DNA from 3 places in the Qipengyuania sp. NPDC077563 genome. Region 3 is predicted to be linked to each of the others. Evidence: predicted binding sites of a transcription regulator. Region 3 holds the regulator's gene; each other region holds the start of a gene.
What was found. The regulator LexA, encoded in region 3, represses DNA repair genes until DNA is damaged. The targets are predictions, from matches to a motif close to GTTCCNCNCTTGTTCT.
Positions count from the first base shown of each region.

Region 1: the regulator LexA is predicted to act here: its motif matches at 2,368-2,383, upstream of ACI2I1_RS00205 (ATP-dependent helicase).
Region 2: the regulator LexA is predicted to act here: its motif matches at 3,736-3,751, upstream of ACI2I1_RS06965 (deoxyguanosinetriphosphate triphosphohydrolase).

Region 1 is NZ_JBJDPC010000001.1:33,342-38,620, reverse strand. It holds gene ACI2I1_RS00205 (ATP-dependent helicase) at 49-2,361, opposite strand; gene ACI2I1_RS00200 (hypothetical protein) at 2,478-3,086, shown strand; gene rsmD (16S rRNA (guanine(966)-N(2))-methyltransferase RsmD) at 3,170-3,715, opposite strand; gene ACI2I1_RS00190 (pseudouridine synthase) at 3,712-4,479, opposite strand; gene ACI2I1_RS00185 (AmpG family muropeptide MFS transporter) at 4,772-5,279, shown strand, end outside.
Region 2 is NZ_JBJDPC010000002.1:236,416-241,694, forward strand. It holds gene ACI2I1_RS06945 (NAD(P)(+) transhydrogenase (Re/Si-specific) subunit beta) at 1-1,371, shown strand, start outside; gene ACI2I1_RS06950 (hypothetical protein) at 1,376-1,717, shown strand; gene ACI2I1_RS06955 (alpha/beta fold hydrolase) at 1,941-2,942, shown strand; gene ACI2I1_RS06960 (aspartate/glutamate racemase family protein) at 2,996-3,685, shown strand; gene ACI2I1_RS06965 (deoxyguanosinetriphosphate triphosphohydrolase) at 3,792-4,952, shown strand; gene ACI2I1_RS06970 (NAD(P)H-binding protein) at 4,945-5,279, shown strand, end outside.
Region 3 is NZ_JBJDPC010000002.1:884,070-889,348, reverse strand. It holds gene trpD (anthranilate phosphoribosyltransferase) at 1-431, shown strand, start outside; gene trpC (indole-3-glycerol phosphate synthase TrpC) at 428-1,216, shown strand; gene moaC (cyclic pyranopterin monophosphate synthase MoaC) at 1,350-1,823, shown strand; gene lexA (transcriptional repressor LexA) at 1,949-2,656, shown strand; gene ACI2I1_RS10290 (ComEC/Rec2 family competence protein) at 2,686-4,872, opposite strand; gene gltX (glutamate--tRNA ligase) at 4,901-5,279, shown strand, end outside.

The DNA of each region.
Region 1 (5,279 bases), on a different contig from region 3:
TTCTGCCTCAGAAATCAATTCAGGAGATCAGGGCAAAAGGCTTGCCGCTTAGTCGGTGGCGAGCGTGACGAAGCTGTCTAGAACCCGCTTCGTGCCGGACTTTTCGAATTCGATTTCCAGCTTGTTGCCTTCCTGATCGGTGACGATGCCGTAGCCGAATTTATCGTGAAACACCCGCGCACCGATGCTGACATCGGTGCGGGGTTTTGCCGCGAAACTCGCCGCGCTTTTCCCCGATTCCGCCAATCTTTTAGGCGCTGTCTCATAGCCACTTGCCAGTGCGCGCTGCCAGCCGGGCCCGCGCGCCGTGCTGCGGTCCGGACGTGCGGTTGAAACGTGGGCGAAGGGATCTTCGGTTTCGGTCCAGTTCGCGCGCCACAGGGAAGCACCTCCGCTCATCGTGGTTTCGCTTTCCACATGTTCATTCGGCAGTTCGCCGATGAACCTGCTGGGTATGGAGCTGGTCCATTGCCCATAGATGCGCCGGTTCGCGGCGTGGAAAATGGTACAGCGGCGCTTGGCGCGAGTGATCGCGACATAGGCAAGCCGTCGTTCTTCCTCGAGACTGGCGAGCCCGCCTTCGTCGATTGCCCGCTGGCTCGGGAAAACGCCTTCTTCCCATCCGGGCAGAAACACGTGATCGAACTCCAGCCCCTTCGCGGCGTGCATGGTCATGATGGTGACCTTTTCGCCATCGTCGGCGCGGTCATTGTCCATCACCAGGCTGACATGTTCGAGGAAATCGGTGAGCGTTTCGTACTCTTCCATCGCCCGCGCAAGCTCGGACAGGTTTTCCAGCCGCCCGGCGCTTTCCGCGCTGCGATCTTTCTGCAGCATTTCTTCGTAACCGCTTTCCACCAGAACCGTGCGCAGCAATTCGGATGGGGTGACCTTTTCTGCCATTTCGCGCCAGTGGACGAACTGGCTCAGCAGGCCGACCAGAGTGTTGCGCGCGCGGGCAGGCAGTTCATCGCTATCGGCGAGATCAAGCGACGCGGCCGCGAGCGGTTGCTGCGTGCGGCGGGCGTGGCGGCGCATCGCTTCGAGCGTCTTGGCGCCGAGCCCGCGCTTAGGCTGGTTGTATATCCTTTCGAACGCCAGATCGTCTGCTGGCTGGGCGATTGTGCGCAGATAGGCGAGGGCGTCGCGAATTTCGGCGCGCTCGTAAAAGCGGAAGCCGCCGACGATGCGGTAATTGAGGCCGATCTGAATGAAGCGGTCTTCGAACTCGCGGGTCTGGTACTGGGCGCGCACCAGAATGGCTACCTGATCGAGCGGAGCGCCTTCGCTTTCCAGCCGTTCTATCGCCTCGCCCACCCGGCGGGCCTCTTCCGGGCCGTCCCAGATGCCGACAACCCGCACCTTTTCTCCGGCGGGCAGTTCGGTCCACAGCGTCTTGCCCAGCCGTTCGCTGTTGGCATCGATCAGGCCGGAAGCCGCCGCCAGGATTTGCGGTGTCGACCGGTAGTTCTGTTCCAGCTTGATGACCGCCGCGCCGGGAAAATCCTTTTCGAACTTCAGGATATTGGCCACTTCGGCCCCGCGCCAGGAATAGATCGACTGATCATCGTCGCCCACCACGCAGATATTCTTGTGCGCCTGTGCCAGCAGGCGCAGCCACAAATACTGCACCTGATTGGTGTCCTGATATTCGTCCACCAGGATGTATTTGAAACGCTGCTGATACTGCGCCAGCACATCGTGATGCTGGCGGAAGATGTTGAGCATATGCAGCAGCAGGTCGCCGAAATCGCAGGCGTTCAGCGCTTTCAGCCGGTCCTGGTAAAGCTTGTAGAACTGCGCCCCGCGCCCGTTGGCATAGGCTTCGTTTTCCACCGCATCGAGATCGCCCGGATTGAGCCCGCGGTTCTTCCAGCGATCGATCAGACCGGCCAGCTGGCGGGCAGGCCAGCGTTTTTCATCCAGATCCTGTTCCTGGATGAGCTGCTTCAGCAGGCGCAGCTGATCATCGGTATCGATGATGGTGTAATTGCTTTGCAGGCCCACGATCTCGGCATGGCGGCGCAGCATCCTTGCACCGATCGAATGGAAGGTGCCGAGCCAGGGCATGCCTTCGACCGCATCGCCGATATGGCGGCCCACGCGTTCGCGCATCTCGCGCGCGGCCTTGTTGGTAAATGTGACGCAGAGAATTTCGCTCGGCCAAGCCCTGCGGGTGGCAATCAGATGCGCCAGCCGGGCGGTGAGCGCGGCGGTCTTGCCAGTGCCAGCCCCCGCCAGCATCAGGACCGGGCCTTCAGTAGTCAGCACAGCCTGTTTCTGCGGCTCGTTCAGGGTAGCGGCATAGGCTGGAACGTCGGCATTTCCGGCGTTTTCGAGCGGGGTCGATAGGTCTGGCATTATGTCAGAACAACTAGGGAACGCAGCCTCGCTGTACAACCCCCGGGGGACGTCTTCGGAACAATCACCTGTCCCGCTGCGTACTAGGCTCAAGGTCAACGTCAGGAGACTAGATTATGAGAAACATTATTTTTGCCAGCGCCGCAGCCCTTGCTTTTGCTGCCGCCCCCGCAATTGCCCAAGATATGGCTGTCACTGCAGATGGTGAGGCCTATGTTCTTACCGACGCCCAGACCACGATGTACGAAGGATGGCCAGTAGACCGCCGTGGCGCTTACGATGCGTGGCCCAGCGACGTTCAGGAATATTACTGGACCCTGGAGCCGACTCAGACCGAAGCGTGGTGGGTGCTCACCGATCCCCAGCGTGTGCGCATCTACGAAATGACTCCGGAACAGCGCACGATGGCTTGGCAGCAGATCAGCGCCCAAATGTCAGGCATGAACAATTCCAGCACCGCCGCGACCGCCAGAACCTCGGCAGCATCTGCCAGTTCCATGTCCCCGCGCTTCGTGAGCAGCGAAGTCGTCCAATCGACGCCGGCGGACGCAGGTCCTCCGACCGGAGACCTCCCGATCTGTTCGGCCGACGAACAGGATAATTGCATTAATGCGTGGGAAGCAGGCAAGCGCGGTGCAGGCGTAAACCGCCCGCTCGAATATTGGCCGGGTCGTCCAGCAAGCGAAATTAACGAGCCGCTTCCGGCAACACGTCCGAACAACTAATCCTACATGTAGGTTCGCAGAATGATCTGCAAAAAAGGAGTAGGCGGGGCTGCATATGCGGTCCCGCCCTTTCTTTGTGGGGGCTAGTCTTTCAGTCGTAACAGCGTGAGCTTTGCCTTGCCGACGACCCGCTCGCTTTCGATCTCCAATGCCTTGACCGCAATGCCTTCGTCTTTGCGGGTTTCCAATGCGATCCAACTGGCGCTGCCGATCCAGCCGAGCCGCGACATGCGGTCGAGAGCGACCTGACCGGCGCCGGTGTCGTAGGGCGGATCGAGCAGGATCAGATCATGCGGCATTTTTGCAGGGGGGAGGGCCATGACCGAGCCTTGCTGGACCTGGGTCCGGGTTCGTGCATCGAAAGTGTCGATATTGGCTCTGATCGCCTTCACCGCCTCGCTTTCCTGCTCGACGAAGAGGCAGGAGGCTGCGCCGCGCGACAGAGCTTCGAGGCCCAGCGCGCCGGATCCGGCGAACAGATCGACCACCGAGATGTCGTCAAAGCTGCCGAGGCGACTGGCCAGCATGCTGAACAGAGTCTCGCGCGTGCGGTCCGATGTCGGGCGCGTGAGGTCTCCCCTGGGCGCGACGATCTTGCGGCCGCGCCAGTCGCCAGCAATGATCCTCACGAACGGCCTCCGCGCGCCAGCTCCCGCTTGAACCCCTCGACATCGCCGCGCTTGATCTCGACCGCCTGCCCGCGGGGCAGATCGCCCAGATGGAATGGGCCGTAGCCGATGCGTAGCAAGCGGTTCACCTCAAGGCCGAGATGCTCAAGAATCCTGCGGACTTCGCGGTTCTTCCCTTCGCGCAAAGTCATTTCGATCCAGCGGTTGCGGCCCGACCCGCGTTCGAGATTGGCCTCGACCTGGCCGTAGCGGATCCCGTCGATCTCGACGCCTTCGATCATTTCGTCCAGCTGCGCTTGGGTTATGTCGCCGAATGCCCGGGCACGGTAGGTGCGCGGTACGCCGGTCGACGGCAGCTCCATCGCGCGCTTCATTTCGCCGTCATTGGTGAGCAGCAGCAGCCCCTCGGTGTTGAAGTCGAGGCGGCCCACCGGCATCACCCTGCCGGCATCCTTTGGCAGGGCATTGCGCAGCGCGGTATAGATTGTCGGCCGTCCCTTGGGATCGTGTTCGGCCGTGATGAGGCCCGACGGTTTGTGAAAGGCGAACAGCCGCGTCGCCTCGGCTTCACCCACGGGCTTGCCGTCGACACTCACGCCGCGAAGGCTCTCCAGCTTGATCGCCGGCGTGTCGAGCACCTTGCCGTTGAGCGAAACACGCCCGTCGGCGATCATCCGCTCGATCTCTCGGCGGCTTGCTACGCCCGCGCGGGCGAGCAGCTTGGCGATCCGGTCGCCGGCTTCGGGAAGTCTGTTTTCGGCCATGACAGCGCGGTTAAGCCTTCCGCTGGAAGCACGCAAGGCTTCCTCGTGCCGCAATACGCAGCGGTCTTCTTCGCTTAGAGTGGATGACCATAACTTGGTCCTGACGGAGCATCGCCCCACAGGCCAAAGCGGCAAGCGCCGGTTCAGCCAGCCGTGAGTATTTTGCCCCCTCTATAACGACATACGTTCATCGCCATCTGGCTGCGGCTAAGGAACTCCCATTGCGCCTGTTCCTTTCTCTATCCAGGCGCTAGTGTCGCAAAAAATACGATAAACGGAAGGACGCTCTTGCATGGCCGAAGCGGCAGAAAAGAAAAAGAAATCCGCGGTCAAAGTTCTCGGCCTTGCGCTTACGAACCGAAAAACGGGCTTCATGCTGCTATTCGGTTTCGCCAGCGGTCTGCCCTTTGCTCTCTTTCTCGGCACCTTGTTCGCGTGGCTTACCGAGGCGGAGGTCGACCTCGAGACGATGGGTATCTTCAGCCTGATCGGTCTGGCCTATGCCTTCCAGTTCCTCTGGTCTCCGTTGATCGACAAGGTCAACATCCCCGTCCTGCGCAAACTGGGGCGCCGCAAGCAGTGGATCGTCCCGATGCAATTGCTGCTGGGCGCGATTCTTGTGACCATGAGCATACTTGAACCACGAACCCAGCTCGGTTGGTTCAGCCTTTTGGCGGGCATTGGCGCTTTTGCCAGTGCCACGCAGGATATTGCGATCAATGCCTGGCGCATCGACGTTGCCGACGAACGCGCGACCATCGACATTCTCTCGACTGTCTATCAGATGGGTTACCGGCTTT
Region 2 (5,279 bases), 650 kb from region 3:
ATGCTGATCGCGGTGGTGACGACGCTGGTGACGCACTTTCCATGGATCACCGAGCAGCAGGCGGCCGATTTGTACGCAGTGCGCCCCGATTGGGCGTCGATGTATGAAATCCTCATCGCCATCGGTATCGGCGCGGTCATCGGCATCACCATAGCGCGCCGCATCGCCATGACCGCCATGCCGGAACTGGTAGCGGCCTTCCACAGTCTCGTCGGTCTCGCCGCAGTGCTCGTGGGCTGGGCGGCCTATCTCAACCCGGGTGCGTTCGGCTTGATGGTGCCGATGGAAACGATCGGCACGGACTACAGTCTGCCGATGCAGATCGGCGCAGTCAGCAAGGTCGAGATGGGCCTGGGCATCGCCATCGGCGCGATCACCTTCTCGGGCTCGGTCATCGCCTTCCTGAAGCTGTCGGGGCGGATGAGCGGATCGCCCATCCTCCTGCCCGCGCGCCACATCATCAATCTCGGTACGCTGGCGGCGATCATCGTGCTCACCGCGCTCTTCGCCATGGCGTCTCCTGCCGAGACCATGCCGCTGATCGTCGCGCTCACCGTGCTCGCCTTCCTTATCGGTTTCCTGCTCATCATCCCCATCGGCGGGGCGGATATGCCGGTCGTGGTGTCGATGCTGAACTCCTATTCGGGCTGGGCCGCGGCGGCGATGGGCTTCACGCTGGGCAATACGGCGATGATCATTACCGGCGCCCTGGTCGGCTCTTCGGGTGCGATCCTGAGCTACATCATGTGCCGCGCGATGAACCGCAGCTTCATCTCGGTGATCGCGGGCGGCTTCGGCGCGGACGACAGCGCAGGAACGGGGGGCGAGGCGAAAGAGCAGCGCCCCTACAAGCAAGGCAGCGCAGCCGATGCCGCCTTCATGCTCGAACAGGCGGAAAAGGTCATCATCATCCCCGGTTACGGCATGGCCGTAGCACAGGCGCAGCACGCCTTGCGCGAAATGGCCGACATCCTCGAAGAAAAGGGCGTGGAGGTGAAATATGCCATCCACCCCGTCGCCGGGCGCATGCCGGGGCATATGAACGTGCTGCTGGCCGAAGCGCAGGTGCCCTACGAAAACGTCTTCGAGCTGGAAGACATCAATTCTGAATTCGCGCAGGCCGACGTTGCCTTCATCATCGGCGCGAACGATGTGGTGAACCCGGCGGCCAAGACCGACAAATCATCGCCCATCTACGGCATGCCCGTGTTCGACGTGGACAAGGCGAAACAGGTCTTCTTCATCAAGCGCTCCATGGGCGGGGTGGGCTATGCAGGCGTGGACAATGACGTCTTCTACATGGACCAGACCATGATGCTGCTGTCCGATGCCAAGAAGATGGTCGAAGAAATCGTGAAGGCGCTCGACTGAATTCATGCGTAAAATCATTATCATCATCGCTCTGCTCGCGATCGGCGGCCTGTTTCTGTGGGGCGCGCTCGGCGGGGTGGAACAGGTCACCTCCGACAGGATCGAAACCACGCTGGTCGACAAGGGCATCCCCCAGCCGGTGGCCGCCTGCATGGGCCAGCGCCTGTCGGAACGCCTTTCGCTCAACCAGCTGCGCAAGCTGGAGAATTTGCAGGCCCGCGAGGGCGAGAGCGAAGTGCCGCTGACCATGGCCGAATTTCTCGAGCGGCTGCGCCGGGTAGACGATCCCGAAGCGATCGAGGTCGTCGGCACCTCTGCGGCGATCTGTTCCTTCGCGGCCCGCTAGACCGGCAACGGCCAAGGGATCGCGAGAACGGCATCGCGCGGGGGCAAAGGCCGTCTCGGCCCTTTCCTACTCGGGACCAATTCGCCTATCCTGGCGCCATGAGGATGACCGAGCCATGCCATGGGGGCGCCCGATGCGCAGTGGGGATTTTATCCCCTGGACTGTGCTCCAGGCGCTCCATCCTTCAGGAATGGATGGCTCAAGCTGAACGGGGAGGGGGTCTATGAAGTGGGTCTGGCGGGGGCTGCTGATTCTCCTCGGGGTGCTGGCGGTGGCCGTGCTGGCCTTCCGCGTACCCGATACCGACCCGGCGGCGATGCGCGCCAAATACGGCGCCGCCCCGTCGCAGTTCATCCCGGTGGGCGATGGCCGGGCGATCCATGTGCGCGATGAAGGCCCGCGCGATGCACCGGTGATCGTGCTGCTTCACGGATCGAACTCCGATCTGCATACGTGGCAGGAATGGGCCGACATGCTGAAGGCGGATTACCGCGTGATCCGGTTCGACCAGCGCGGCCACGGGCTGACCGGCCCCGCGCCCGACGATGACTATAGCCCCGAAGCCTTCGGCGCGGACATCGATGCGGTGACCGCCAAGCTGGGCGTCGATACCTTCACGCTGGCGGGCAATTCGATGGGCGGCGGCATCGCCATGGCCTATGCCATCGCCAAGCCTTGGCGGCTGGATGCACTGGTGCTGGTCGATGCCGCAGGCGCCCCGGTAGAGCGGGAAGGGGGCGGCAATATCGCCTTCACGCTGGCAGGCGTGCCGGTGGTGGGCGACGTGATGAGCCAGCTGCTGCCGCGCAGCTTGGTCGCCAAGAGCCTGCGCCAGAGCGTGTACAATCAGGCCGTCGTCACCGATGCCGCCATAGATCGCTATTGGGAATTGGCGCGATATCCGGGCAATCGCGGCGCGACCCGCAAACGGTTCGGGACGGCCCGCAGCAGCTTCGATCCGCAGGATGTGGCGCGGGTCCGCGTGCCCACGCTGATCATCTGGGGGAAGGAGGATGCGCTGATCCCTTACAAGGCCGCCCTGTGGTACGATGAGCATCTGCCGCGCTCCACGCTGGTGGCCTATGACGGCGTCGGGCACCTGCCGATGGAAGAGGCGGCGGAACGCAGCGCCACCGATCTTGCCATCTGGCTTCCCGAAGCGCTTGTTCCGCCCGATCTGCCAATCACGGAACCGGCAGGTGCCGAGCCCGTTCTAAGCCCTTGAACATGAGGGGCCGCACAGGGGGCGGCAAAACTTAATTGAAGGGAGCGCGGACTTTGCGCACATTGGGTCTCATCGGCGGGATGAGCTGGATTTCCACCCGCGCCTATTACGAACGCATCAACAAGCTGGTCCAGCAACGGGCACAGCCCATGGCCAGCGCGCCCTTGGTCATTGAAAGTCTGGACTATTCGCGGATCGCCGCGGCTAAGAACTCCGATGACTGGGACGGGGTCGCCTCGATCCTGGTCGAAAGCGCCCGCAAGCTGGAAGCGGCGGGTGCCGAAGGGCTCGTGATCGCGGCCAACACCATGCACAAGGTCTATGACCGCGTGGCCGAAGGCATCTCGATCCCGGTGATCCACATCGCCGATGCGGTGGGCGAAGCGATGGCCGAGGCGAATTGCGAAAGCGCCGCGCTGCTGGGCACGCGCTACGTGATGACCGAAAGCTGGTATCGCCAGCGGCTGGTCTCGCACGGCGTTGATCTGCTGCCGCCCGATCCGGGCGATGTCGAACTGGTCGATGGCATCATCTACAAGGAGCTGATGCTCGGCCGGGTGACGCGCGATGCCGAACGCGCGCTCAAGAGCGTGATTACCATGAAGGACAAGCAGGGGGCCGATGCCATCGTGCTGGCCTGCACCGAACTCGAACTGGTCGTCGATACCGATGCCAATGTGCTGCCGGTGTTCGATTCCACCGACATCCACTGCCGCGCCGCGACCGACTGGATCTTCGGCTAGGCCTACGCTTTTGCTCGATCGTGTGAACCTTCCTGCCGAAAAGCGGGAAGGTTCGCTTTTCGTTCACGTTGTCGCGGGGAATCGGGTGACCTAAGCCCCCTCGCACATGCACAAAGCCCCTTACGCCGCCGATCCCGCCTCATCGCGCGGACGCGAATTCGCCGAAGACCGCGATGGCGCGCGCGGACCGCGCAGCGAATTCCAGCGCGATCGCGACCGGATCATCCATTCGATCGCCTTCCGCAGGCTGCGCTCAAAGACCCAGGTGTTCGTCGCTCCGGACGGCGATCACTATCGCACCCGCCTCACCCACAGCATAGAGGTGGCGCAGATCGGGCGGGTCATCGCCCGCGAACTCGGGCTGGACGAGGATCTGACCGAGGCGCTTTGCCTGGCGCATGACATCGGCCATCCGCCATTCGGCCATGCCGGGGAGAAAGCGCTGGAAGAAGCCATGAGCCATGCTGGCGGCTATGATCATAACGCCCACGGCATTCGCACGCTCGCACGTCTGGAAAGCCCCTATCCCGACCGCGTCGGGCTGAACCTGACCTGGGAAATGCTGGAAGGCATGGCAAAGCACAATGGCCCGGTCGCAACGCAGAACTGGGCGCTGGCCGAAGTCGACCGGGCGTTCCCGCTGGAGCTGGGTAAATGGCCTTCGCTCGAGGCGCAGGTTGCAGCGGTTGCCGACGACATTGCCTATGACAACCACGATATCGACGATGGCCTGAGGGCAGGCTTTCTCGATCTCGACGACCTGATGGAGCTCGATTTCCTCGCCGACCAATTCCGCAAGGTCGAGCGGCGCTTCCCGCATGTGACGCGGGACATCCAGCTGCGCGAACTTATCCGAAGCCAGATCGGGCTGATGGTCAACGACGTCATCAACCATACCCGCGCGAATGTGTCGGGGATGGGCGAGATTGCGCAGATCCGTGGCGCGGATCGTCAGCTGGCCGGATTTTCGCCCGATCTGGCTGATGAAGAGCGTCGCCTTAAGAAATTCATGTATGATCGCCTCTATTACCACGCGGAACAGATCGCCACGGCGGAAAAGGCGCGCGACGTCGTCGCACGGCTATTCGTCGCCTATCAGCAGGATCCCAGCACCATGCCCGACGACTGGTTCGAAAGATTACCCACCCGCGAACCGGAGAAAAGTCGCCACATCGCCGATTTTATCGCGGGCATGACCGACCGTTTCGCGATCGACCAGTGCCGCAAGATCTATGGGCGCGCGCCGGAAGGTCTCTCGAATGTCTGACGCCCTGCGGATCTGTCTTGTTGGGGCGACCGGACTGGTTGGCGGCAAGGTTCTCGAAGCCTGTGTGGGCCGGGAAGACGTCCGTATTCAGGCAGTTGCCCGGCGGGAGGCCAATCTCCCGCATGGCATCAGGATCGAATATTTCGTCGCCGATCCGTGCAAGTGGTCTGAAATATTCGAAGCCCTCAGGCCCAAGGCGGTGATCTGCACGCTGGGAACCACGTGGAAAAAGGCGTGCGAAGATGAGGCGGCATTTCGCGCGGTGGATCAGGAACTCGTATTGAATACTGCGAAAGCGGCGCTGGATAACGGAGTGGAACGCTTCGT
Region 3 (5,279 bases):
GCATCGCACGCCCGGCCTATGTGCCGATCTATGCCCGGGCCAAGGCGCGGCTGGGTACGGAGCGAACCTTTATCGCCTCGGGCGACGAGGGGCTCGACGAACTCAGCCTCGCGGGCGGCAACGAACTGGCCGACGTTACCGGCCATGATTTCGAAATGCGGCGCGTCGTCGCGGTCCAGGCCAATCTGCCTCATTCCCCGGTAGAGGCGATCCGTGGCGGCGATCCGGCCTATAACGCCAAGGCGCTCGAAGCGCTGCTGATGGGCGCGCCCGGGCCCTATCGCGATGCGGTGCTCTTCAATGCTGCCGCCACGCTGATCGTTGCCGGCAAGACCGAAGACTGGGCGGAGGGTGCGCAGATGGCGGCCGAAGCTCTCGACAGCGGGCGGGCAAGACAATTGCTGATCGACTGGATCGCACTGGCCAAATGAACAAGCTTGAACAGATCTGCGCGACCAAGCGCGAAGAAGTCGCCGCGCGCAGGGCGCAGCGCAGCCTCTCTGTCCTCGACGGGATTGCCCGCGAACAGGGCGCGCCGCGCGGTTTTCATCGCGCGCTGGAAGACGCGCAGCAGACCGGCTTCGGCCTGATCGCGGAGATCAAGAAAGCCTCGCCGTCCAAGGGCCTCATCCGCCCCGACTTCCAGCCCGCCGACCATGCGCAGGCCTATGCTGCAGGCGGTGCCGCCTGCCTCTCCGTGTTGACCGATGCGCCCTATTTCCAGGGCCATGAGGACTATCTCGTCGCCGCCCGTGCAGCCTGCGCGCTTCCCGTGCTGCGCAAGGATTTCATGGTCGATCCCTGGCAAGTCGCCGAAGCGCGGGCGCTGGGCGCGGATGCCATTCTCATCATCGTCGCCGCGCTGGAAGACACGCAGATGGCCGAGATCGAGGCCGCGGCTTTCGAGCGGGGTATGGACGTCCTCGTCGAAGTGCACGATGCCGCCGAGATGGAGCGGGCAGCCGGATTGAAGTCACGTCTTCTGGGTGTAAACAACCGCAATCTCAAGACCTTCGAAACCAATCTTGCCACGACGGAAGAACTCGCCGCATTGGCGCCTGCGGACGCCATGCTGGTCGGGGAAAGCGGCATTTTCACGCATGAGGATTGCCAGCGTCTGGCCGATGCCGGTGTGCGCAGCTTCCTCGTCGGCGAAAGTCTCATGCGGCAGGACGATGTCGAGGCGGCCACCCGCCGGCTCCTGACCGGCAATTAACACTGTCCTACACGGTCTGGCCGCGTCATAGGTCGGGCATGCACATGTCCGGCAATCCCTTCCCGCAATCCGGGGTTTTTAGCTCCAGGACTGTGCTCCAGGCGCTCCATCCTTCAGCTTGCAGGTTCGCTACATGAACAAACTCACCCATCTCGACGATAAGGGCGCGGCGCATATGGTCGATGTCGGCGGCAAGCGCGAAACCGCGCGGCTGGCGGTGGCCGAAGGGCGTATCCGCATGAATGCCGAAGCGCTCGACGCGATCATGGCCGGGGCCACGGCGAAGGGCGATGCCCTCGCCACCGCGCGGATCGCCGGGATCATGGCTGCCAAGAAAACGGGCGATCTGATTCCGCTGTGCCATCCGCTCGGGCTGGAAAGCGTGACCGTGGAGTTCGAGCGGGAAGACGATGCGATCCGCGTGGTGGCGAGCGCCTCGCTCACCGGCAAGACGGGGGTGGAAATGGAAGCGATGACCGCTGCCGGGATCGCCCTCCTCACGCTCTACGACATGGGCAAGGCGATCGACCGGGCAATGGTGATCGGCGGCGTGCGCCTGCTGTCCAAGACCGGCGGCAAGTCGGGCGAATGGAACGCGGAGGACTGAAAGGGGAACAGCTGTTCTCCCCAACTGTCTCGAAAATGGCCGTATTGCTTGACTTGTGAAAATCGGTTGCCTAATTGTTCCACATTCGTTCACAGGGTTGTGAACAGGAACATGGGAGTTTTCCGATGCTGACTGCCAAGCAGCACGAGCTGATCCGCTTCATTCAGGAAAAGCTGGAAGAGACCGGCATTTCGCCCTCTTTCGAAGAGATGAAGGAAGCGCTCGATCTCAAGAGCAAGTCCGGCGTGCATCGCCTGATTTCCGCGCTTGAAGAACGCGGTTTCATCCGCCGCCTGCCCAACCGGGCCCGCGCGCTGGAAATCATCAAGCTGCCAGAAAACTCGGTGACCGGCACGGTGCGGGCTCCCGCATCGCCTGCCCAGCCTGCTGCAAATGATTCCGTCGTTGCCGCGCACGCCGCCAAGCCGGTCGCGCCCGAACCGGCCAACGACATCATCGAGGTTCCGCTTCACGGACGCATCGCGGCCGGCGCCCCGATCGAAGCGATCGAAGGCCAGTCCTCCATGCCGGTCCCGGCCGCCCTGCTCGGCCCCGGCGATCACTACGCCCTCGAAGTCAGCGGCGATTCCATGATCGAAGCGGGCATTTTCGATGGCGATTTCGCCCTCGTGAAGCGGACCGAAACCGCGCGTGACGGTGAAATCGTGGTCGCTCTGGTCGATAATGAGGAAGCGACGCTCAAATACCTGCGCAAGGAAGGCACCATGGTGCGCCTCGATCCTGCAAACGGCAGCTATGAACCGCAGGTCTACGAGGCTGGCCGGGTCCAGGTTCAGGGCAAGCTTGCGGGCCTTTTGCGCCGCTATCACTGATCCTGCCGGGAATGGGGCGGCGGGCGGGCCTAACCGCCACTCGCCCCTTTCCACCATCCATGGCTGCCCTGTCCCTGCGCGACCGTCTCGATTTCGCCCTTGTCGAGATAGATGGCCAGCCCCCCGCTACGCTCGAGAAAGCGGCGGTCTGATTTCAGCCATTTGGGCCTGCAACTTCTCGGCAGCCACCGTTCCGAAATGACAATATCCGCCCTCTCGCAAGCCGCGGCGAGTGCACGCTCATCGATCAGTTCGCGGCTGCGGGAGATCAGGACGAACCAGCTCCTTTCGCCCTTTTGCACGGGGAGACTGCAGAAATCCGGGCTGCAACGCGCTCCCGGCCACCGCTCCAGATCGATCGGCGCGGCCTCCGTACCGGCAAGCTCGACCAGATTGTCCTGGGCATAGGATCCGGGCTTGTCCCGCAGTACGAACAGCCGTCCGTTTTCGCCCACCAGACCGACATCGCCGCCATCACGCGCCACGAGTATGTCGGGCGCAGCTGTCGTCACCAGTAGAAAGGACCCGACCAGGACCGGACCAAATCCTGCAAGCCGCGCCCTTCCCCGCCACAGCGCCAGCCACAAACCTCCGGCCACAAAGAAGATCACCGCCGGAAGGCCGATATGAGGCACCAGCTTTACTGCTCCCGGCTGCGATGCAGTCAGATGCGCTATGGAGAGAAGGAGATCGAGTGACTGGCCGGCGAGCCACCAGGCAGGAGCGCCTGCACCGAGCAGGTCGAGGAGCAAGGCCACCGCAATCAGCGGCATCGACACGAAGGTCACAAGCGGAATGGCGATGACATTGGCAAACGCACCGTAAAGTCCGGCGCGGTGGAAGTGGAAGAGGACTATCGGCGTAAGCGCGATCTCGATCACCAGACCGGTAACGAAAAGCATCACCATCCGCCTGCCCAGTCGCCTTATCCAACTCTCCTCCCGCGAAGCCAGGAAATCGCGCACCGGACCAGCATTGTGGAGCGCCACGATCGCGATAACCGCTGCAAAACTCATCTGGAAGCTCGGGCCCACCAATGATTCCGGCCACAAAAGCAGCACGATCGCCGCAGCTATGGCGACCATGCGCATGGACAGCGGCTCGCGTCCGAGAGCTAAGGCGCCGAGCACAAGCAGCGCCCCGATGCAGCTGCGAACAGTCGGCACTTCGGCCCCGGTCAACAGAGTGTATCCTATTCCCGCGCCGGCCGCCACGGCGGCAGAGAGCAAGGGCAGGCGAACTCTGAGGGTTAGCCAAGGGAAAAGAGCGAGGGATTTCATGACGAGAAAATAGGCCGCCGCGATAACAGCACTCACATGAAGACCACTGATCGACAGCAGATGGGTCAGACCCGCATCGCGCATCGCTGCGTCATCCTGCGTTGCAATGGCGCCGCGATCCCCACTTGCAAATGCGGCCGCGATCGTTCCGGCAGAACCATCCAACCGTGCCCGGACATGCCTGGAAAGGGCCTCTTGCATCCTCGCGATGCGTCCCGAAGAGGATGTAGCCCGCTCCACCAACTCGATCTCGCCAGCGAGAGAGCCCGTCGCCGCAAGTCCTTCAAACCACGCCCGCCGTGCAAAATCATACGCACCGGGAAGCAGGGGCGGTGCCGGCGGCATCAAACGCGCTTTGAACCGGATACGAGCGCCTGTGCTATATTCGGGAGAGTAGCGATCAAGAGGAACGTTGACCCGCACCTTGATAGGTCTTCCGGTCTCACCATCACGCGCCGCGACGATAAGCCTCACCCGCCCCTCTGCGGGCTGTTCTTCGCGTTCGAGAATGCGCGCATCAAGTGTCATCATCGCGGGGTGATCGATGGGTTCGGCGCCGACTATAGCCGACCGCGCCCAGATCACCATCAGCCCCAGTGTGATAGCTATCGCGACGGCTGCGACCGCAAGCCGGAGATTAGGGAGGCTGCCTTGCTCTCTTCTGAAAACAGATGCGACCGTCGTAACAATCACCAAGGCTAACGCTATAGCGCCCCATTGCCAGAGATCATGAAGCGCGAACCATATCCCAATTCCGCATGCGAAACAGACTGTTAGCCATGGGCCCCTGTCGAAACCAGAACGATCTAGAAATGCTTCGGTTTGCCCGGCCGTTCTGGACATTGCAGCACGCATACGCCAAGGGCGCTGCATTGCAGCATCGGCGGGCAGCCCCCCATCGCCGAATGGCACCATCGGCGTCCGCTGTGTCGCCATGCAAGGACTTGAAAGGAAAGACGAAGCAATGGCAAGCGAAACCAGCAAACAGGTCGTCACCAGGTTTGCGCCATCGCCTACCGGCTTCCTCCATATCGGTGGAGCTCGAACCGCGCTCTTCAACTGGCTATATGCTCGTCACCACGGCGGAAAAGCCCTGCTGCGTATCGAAGATACCGACCGCAAGCGCAGCACGCAGGAAGCCATCGACAAGATTATCGAAGGGCTCGACTGGCTTGGTCTCGAATTCGACGAACCGCCGGTCTTTCAATCCGATCGGGCCGAACGGCACGCAGAGGTTGCAAAGCAGCTGCTGGAAGCGGGACATGCGTATAAATGCTTCGCCACTCCGGAAGAACTCGAAGCCATGCGAGCGGAGCAGAGAGCCAACAAGCTGCCGATGCGGT